DNA from 2 places in the Leuconostoc sp. BM2 genome. Region 2 is predicted to be linked to the other one. Evidence: predicted binding sites of a transcription regulator. Region 2 holds the regulator's gene; the other holds the start of a gene.
What was found. The regulator HrcA, encoded in region 2, represses chaperone genes, less so after heat shock. The targets are predictions, from matches to a motif close to TTAGCACTCNNNNNNNNNGAGTGCTAA.

Region 1 (3,428 bases), on a different contig from region 2:
TGTTAATGTTGCTTTTAACTTTAACTGCTCTTTAAGAGATTTATTTTCTTCTTGCACAGTTTGAAGTCTAACTTTATCTTGTGCAAAAGCGTCTATTTTTGCTTTTAAAGCTTTATTTTCTTCAAAAGTATCAAGCAAGTTACCGATACTATTAGCTGTCCGCCCAATTGCAGTAGTAGGAACAGCGATAACACGACTGACACCCCCAGCTAAATCATTCCCAAACCGTTGCAAAAAAGGGGGCGTGTTTGTGCGCTTAGCCCACCAGTTAGATCCTGCTATTAAGCTAACAATCACAATAATGCCAACAATTAATGTGACAACTGTACGTGATGAAAATATTTTTTTCATGTTTTTCCCCAAAACGTGAAGTAGCAATATATGCCACTAATCGCAAATAACGTCTATTTCTGAAAATATAAAAGCGTAGCGCAAGCGCCACGCTCTAGAATACAAAATTAAAATTAACTTTGTCGCATGACATCAATTGACTTTAATGCCTCTCCAGTGCCAATAGCCACGGCATCTAATGGCTCGTTGGCAATTAAAACAGGTACTTTGGTCGCTTCCTGAATAATTTTATCCATGTCACGCAATAAAGCCCCACCGCCAGTCAAAACCATACCGTGATCAATAACATCAGCTGCAAGTTCAGGTTGTGTTGATTCTAATGTTTCACGAATAGCTGCAACGATTTCTTGTACTGGCTCTTGAATAGCGGCAGCAACATCTTCCGCCGTTACATCAATCGTTTTTGGCAGTCCTGTCAATAAATCACGACCGCGTACCGTTGCATTTGGTAAAGTTCTCGCCAAATCCAGCGAAGCAGCACCAATTTCAATTTTTAAACGCTCGGCAGTTGGTTCACCAATGGTGACATTATATTTATTGCGGACAAAATTAGCGATAGCTTCATCTAACTTGTCGCCAGCAATACGAATTGAACGGCTTGATACAATGCCACCAAGAGAAATTGTAGCCACATCTGTTGTACCGCCACCCATGTCAACAACCATGGAACCAGTTGGGTCCATGACGGGTAATCCAGCACCAACTGCTGCTGCAAAGGGTTCTTCAATGACGTAGGCATCACGGGCACCAGCAACACGTGCTGCATCAATCACGGCGCGTCGTTCAACAGCTGTCACACCCGAAGGTACACCAATAGTGACGTATGGCTTACCAATACGACCGCCAAGGGCTTTTTGCAAATAATAACGAATCATAGCAACTGTGGTGTCATAGTCAGCAATAACACCATCACGCATTGGACGAATCGCTGCAATACTAGCTGGCGTACGACCTAACATGTCTTTTGCCTCTGAACCAACTGCAACTACTTCGTTTGTTTGAGTGTTACGCGCGACAACTGAAGGCTCACGCAAAACGATGCCACGACCTTCGATATATACATATGTGTTTGCGGTACCTAAATCAATACCGACATTGCGTTGTCCAAATGAAAATGCCACGTTACTGCCCCTTTAATTGCCATTTAAAATAATATTATTTTTTACTTAACTTATAATATTGTAGCATAAAAAACTTGCTTTTCGTATACTAATTTGCACGGACATATGTCACCTGACCATGAGCATGTGCAATACCTCGAATCGCGTTTTGATACGCAAATGAGGCCCATGCCTTTTGAAACGCCGGAAAGTTTTCTGGGTTAATTTTAATTTCATTTATTTTGCCATCACGCAAATCATTCAATGCTATTGTGTAATCCATGTTTCACCTCAATTATAATTGTAACACGATTTATTTTTAGCACTCATTCTTATTGAGTGCTAATTAGTTGAACCTTTTTGTTTTCTTTATGATATAATAATCTTATAACCTATGAAAGGAGAGTATGGCTTTGAATCACACACGAGCCATACGCATAGTAAATATGGCACAACAAGATCCCTTTGGTTTTAATAACTTAGACGACATGTTCCGGGCTATGAACGAACAAATGGCTCAGGTTCAAGGTCAACAAAATACACAATCGAAAAAAAATAAAAATAGCAAACGTCAATTACTTGATGAATATGGCATTAACTTGACACAACAAGCTCGTGATGGCAAGCTCGATCCTGTTATCGGACGTGGCAATGAAGTGTCACGCACAATTGAAATTTTAAACCGACGTACAAAAAATAATCCAGTTCTTATTGGTGAACCCGGCGTTGGTAAAACCGCAGTTGTAGAAGGTTTAGCATTAGCTATTGTCGCTGGTAAAGTTCCCGATAAGCTCCAACAAAAAGAAGTTATCCGTCTCGATATGTCAGCTTTAGTTCAAGGCACGAGCATGCGTGGTCAATTTGAAGCAAGAATGCGTCAATTGATGAAAGAAGTGACAGACAATGATGATGTCATCCTATTTATTGATGAAATTCACGAAATTATGGGCGCTGGTAATGCAGAGGGCGGAATGGATGCTGGTAATATTCTAAAGCCAGCTCTTGCTCGTGGCGAGTTTCAATTGATTGGCGCCACAACTTTAAACGAATACCGTAAAATTGAAAAGGATGGCGCAATCGCCCGTCGTTTTCAACCTGTTCAAGTTGAAGAACCAACTAAGGAAGAAACACTCACAATTTTGCAAGGAATTCGCCAACGATACCAAGATTATCACCACGTCATTTATACAGATGACGCTTTGAAAGCGGCTGTTGATTTATCAGATCGTTATATTCCTGAACGATTTTTGCCGGACAAGGCCATTGACTTGATTGATGAAGCTGGTTCACGCAAAAACTTAACTATGAATGTTGCCGATCCACAAACGATTCAAGGTAAAATTGACGCTGCTGATCGTTTCAAGCAAGAAGCAATTGACAAGGAAGACTTTGAAAAAGCTAGTTATTGGCGCGACCAAGTTAATCAACTCGAGTCTCAAAAAGCCCAAGTTGAAGCGCATCCAGAAATGTCAAAACCGCAAAACATTGACGAGAAAGATATTTTAGACATCATCGAGGAAAAAACAGATATCCCGGTTGGTGAATTGAAAGAAAATGAAGCTAATCAATTACAAGACTTGGACAAAAATTTGTCCGAGCATGTGGTTGGTCAAGAAAATGCTGTTGAAACTGTTGCTAAAGCAGTGCGTCGAAACAGAATTGGTTTGACAAAATCTGGTCGCCCAATTGGATCATTTTTATTTGTTGGTCCAACTGGCGTGGGTAAAACTGAAACTGCTAAACAACTTGCCAAAGAAATGTTTGGTAGTGAAGATGCAATGATTCGTTTTGATATGTCAGAATACATGGAAAAACACACTGCATCTAAAATGATTGGCGCTCCCGCAGGGTATGTTGGTTATGAGGAAGCTGGGCAGCTCACTGAGCAGGTCCGTCGTCACCCTTATTCACTAGTGCTGTTTGATGAAGTTGAGAAAGCCCATCCCGATATTATGAATATGTTCCTGCAAATTCTGG
Region 2 (3,428 bases):
TTTGTAGTTCCTAAATCAATACCAATAATCTTTGACATGAATATATTCTTCCTTTACTTTTTAATTAATTAGTTAGTCTTTTTAAGGTGTGGTGCCAGCGCTGAATCACCATAATAATTATTTCGCAACAGCAACCATTGCTGGTCGCAACACTCGATCTTGCAACATATAACCTTTTTGCAAAACCTGTGCAATTTGATCTGATTCAACATCATCACTGTCAACTGATTGAATTGCTTGATGTTTAGTGGGATCAAATGTCTCGCCAACTTCACCTGTTGCAATAATACCATTGTCCGTTAACGCCTGAGTTAAAGTTTTAAGTGTCATATCAACACCAGTTTTAATTTGTTTTGCAACTGCGTCATCTGCTTCGACTGCTAGAGCACGTTCTAAGTTGTCAACTGCTGGTAAAACTGATGTCGCCAAACGTTGTCCGTCATATTTGCGAATGCCTTGTATTTCTCGTGCATTACGTTGCTGAATATTTTGAATTTCTGCTTGAGATCGAAGTAATTTATCTTCTAATTCTGTTACCTTTGCGGTTAATTCGTTAATTTCTACCTGTTTGGGATCAACATCAGTATCCAAATCATCAACATTAGCTTCAACTTCTTGTGTTGTCGTTTCGTCGTCAACAACTTGTTCTTCAACCACTTCTTCGTTTTTATCTGTCACAGGTGTGACCTCCTAAATTATGTATATTCAATCATCTTTTGACTTAGTGCTTCACCGAAAGCGTCCATTAGTAACGCATTTTTACTATACGCCATCGGTATTGGACCAAGTAAGGCAATAACACCATTACCTTGATTAGGCACCACGAATTCTCGCGTGATTAAGCTAAAATTGGAAAGCAATTTTTCGCCAATTTCTCGACCAATTTTAATTTGTACTTGTGCCGAGGGTGCCACAATTTGTCTAACTGCTCTCGCATTAGTGAGGAACTCCAGTAATTGCTTAATATTGTTAACACCAGTTTCACCACTGAAATCAAGGACGTTGAGTCTGCCACCAATGTGAACATTATCACCGACCGAGCGGGCTAATACATCACCAAACAATTGTAAAAATGCAGCCGGTGTTTGAATCATACGACTCATTTGAGTCGGTAACTCATCAGATTGCATCATTTTTAGAACATCATTAACTGGTCTACCAACCATCTGCTCGTTAATATATTTAACCATGCCCTCCAATGATTCAATCGCCATTTCGTTTGGCAGTTTGAAAGTTTGGCTGGTCACCTTACCATCATTAGTAACAAGAACCGCAATCAGTTGATGTCCCTCTAATGGTACGAGACGGAACCCAGAAACTTTAATGTCCGAACGTTTAGGCTTAAGAATCAAAGCCGTATAGCCAGTTAGTGCAGAAAGTGTTCTCGCTGTTTCATCCAACAAATCATCAATTTCATGAAAATTACCTCGGAAGGATTGAATAACAGCACGAACATCTTGTGAGGATGCATTACGAGTAACCATCAAATGGTCAAGATAATAACGATATCCCTCGTAAGATGGTACTCGACCTGCAGAAGTGTGTAATTTTTTGATAAAAGCATCAGCTTCTAGTGTTGCCATCTCATTACGAATAGTAGCAGAACTTACTTTAATATTAAGTTGCTCTTGCAGGCTTTTTGAACCAACCGCATGAGCAGTCTGAGTATATTCATAAATGATAGCACTCAAAATTAACTTTTGTCTGTCGGTCAGTGCCATCTCATCACTCCTTTTAGCACTCTTTTTTTTAACTGCTAACATCTATTATGATACACTAATTTTTCAAAAAAGCAACCCTTTTTGGCACTCTTTTTATTAGAGTGCCAAAAAAGACACTTGATTATTTTTCAAGTGTCTCAAAATATTGTTGCGTCGCCGTTTGATCTTTAACAAGTTGCTCAATTAGTTCCTCAGCATTATTGAATTTAATCTCACCGCGCAAACGATGATACCAAGCAACCTTAACTGCCTCACCATAGACCTCATTATGAAAATTCAAAATATTAATTTCCACAGTCACTGGTCTATTTTCGCCAAAAGTGACATTCCTACCAATACTTGCCATGCCAATATACCACTGACCAGCAATTTTAATTTTGACAGCATAAATGCCGATTCCTGGTAACCATTCTTGTTCTGGTGTTTGAATATTAGCAGTTGGAAAACCTAGTTCTCGCCCTCTCGCCTCGCCATGAACAATCATCCCCGTTGTCGTGTGGATCCGGGCCAATTGTCTCGCTGCCTCATCAACATCACCGTCGTCGAGTGATTTCCTGATTCGTGAAGAACCAATTTTTTGATCGTCTAAGCTGAATTTTGGCACAGTAATTGCTTCAAATCGTTTGCCAGCATAACCTTGTAAATGCGTCATGTCACTATTGGTATGTGCCGGACCATACAAGTGATCAAATCCAGCAACAACTGCCACTGGATTTAAATGCATTAACACCTCATCCACGAATTGTTGTGCTGTTAAATGCGCAAGAACAGATGTAAATCGCATGACGTACACACGATCAACACCCAAATCTGACATCAATTCAATTTTTTGATCCAATGGCGTAAGATATCTCAAGGGTTGTGTTAACGTTTTGAAAGCGACAATCGGATGAGGGTCATACGTTAATACAGCGAGTGGCACGTGCCGTTTTTCAGCCTCAAGTTTAGCACGTCTAATCACTGATTGATGCCCTTGATGAACACCATCAAAAAAGCCCATCGCAACAACTTGTTGCGTTGGCTCGAAATCATTTTGAATTGGATAGTGAAGTTTAATTATATCTGTCATATTTATTGATTATCAAATACATAACGTGAACGCCAAACCTGTTCACTGTTATCATACTGATAGACCGCTTTTAATTTATCGTTATAATAAAGTTGTTTAAAATTTGTACTTGGTTCCCAGTGGGCAATTTTTTGACCATTTTTAACGGCAAACCATTCATCATCTGAGAGAATGTGAGTCGGCCAAGTCAAAATGTCTTTGATTGGAACAATAATTTGAAGCAAATCATCTGGTGCAAGCTTTTCAATCTCTGTTAGATCATGAGCTTGGCTCAATGTGAAGCCACTGCCCATCGTCCGTGTTAGACTCGTCATAGTTGCCGGTATATCAAGTGCTTTGCCAGTATCTGAAGCTAACGTCCTGATATAGGTTCCTTTAGATACAGTTGCCTCAAAATTAAATTTTTGGACATTATTTTCAAAATTAACATCTGACGTTCGATGAAAATCATAAATCATTGCATCGCGTTCTGGGCGCGTCACTGTCTCACCTGATCTGGCATAGTCATAGAGACGACGACCGTTCACTTTCACAGCTGAATACATCGGTGGAATCTGTTTAATTGCGCCATTTAAAACTTTTATTGCAGCATCAATTGTTGTCGTTGCAATTGGTGTATCAATGGTTTTTCTGGAAAT

Region 1: a site for HrcA is predicted at 1,771-1,797, ahead of BMG01_RS00635 (ATP-dependent Clp protease ATP-binding subunit). Genes of this name have one in related genera too.

What each region holds. Positions count from the first base shown of each region.
Region 1 is NZ_MOWQ01000001.1:109,929-113,356, forward strand. Features, by position in the region: gene mreC (rod shape-determining protein MreC) at 1-351, opposite strand, end outside; gene BMG01_RS00630 (rod shape-determining protein) at 465-1,472, opposite strand; gene BMG01_RS11270 (hypothetical protein) at 1,561-1,734, opposite strand; gene BMG01_RS00635 (ATP-dependent Clp protease ATP-binding subunit) at 1,898-3,428, shown strand, end outside.
Region 2 is NZ_MOWQ01000004.1:69,216-72,643, reverse strand. Features, by position in the region: gene dnaK (molecular chaperone DnaK) at 1-38, opposite strand, end outside; gene grpE (nucleotide exchange factor GrpE) at 118-678, opposite strand; gene hrcA (heat-inducible transcriptional repressor HrcA) at 696-1,721, opposite strand; gene ribF (riboflavin biosynthesis protein RibF) at 1,843-2,790, opposite strand; gene truB (tRNA pseudouridine(55) synthase TruB) at 2,793-3,428, opposite strand, start outside.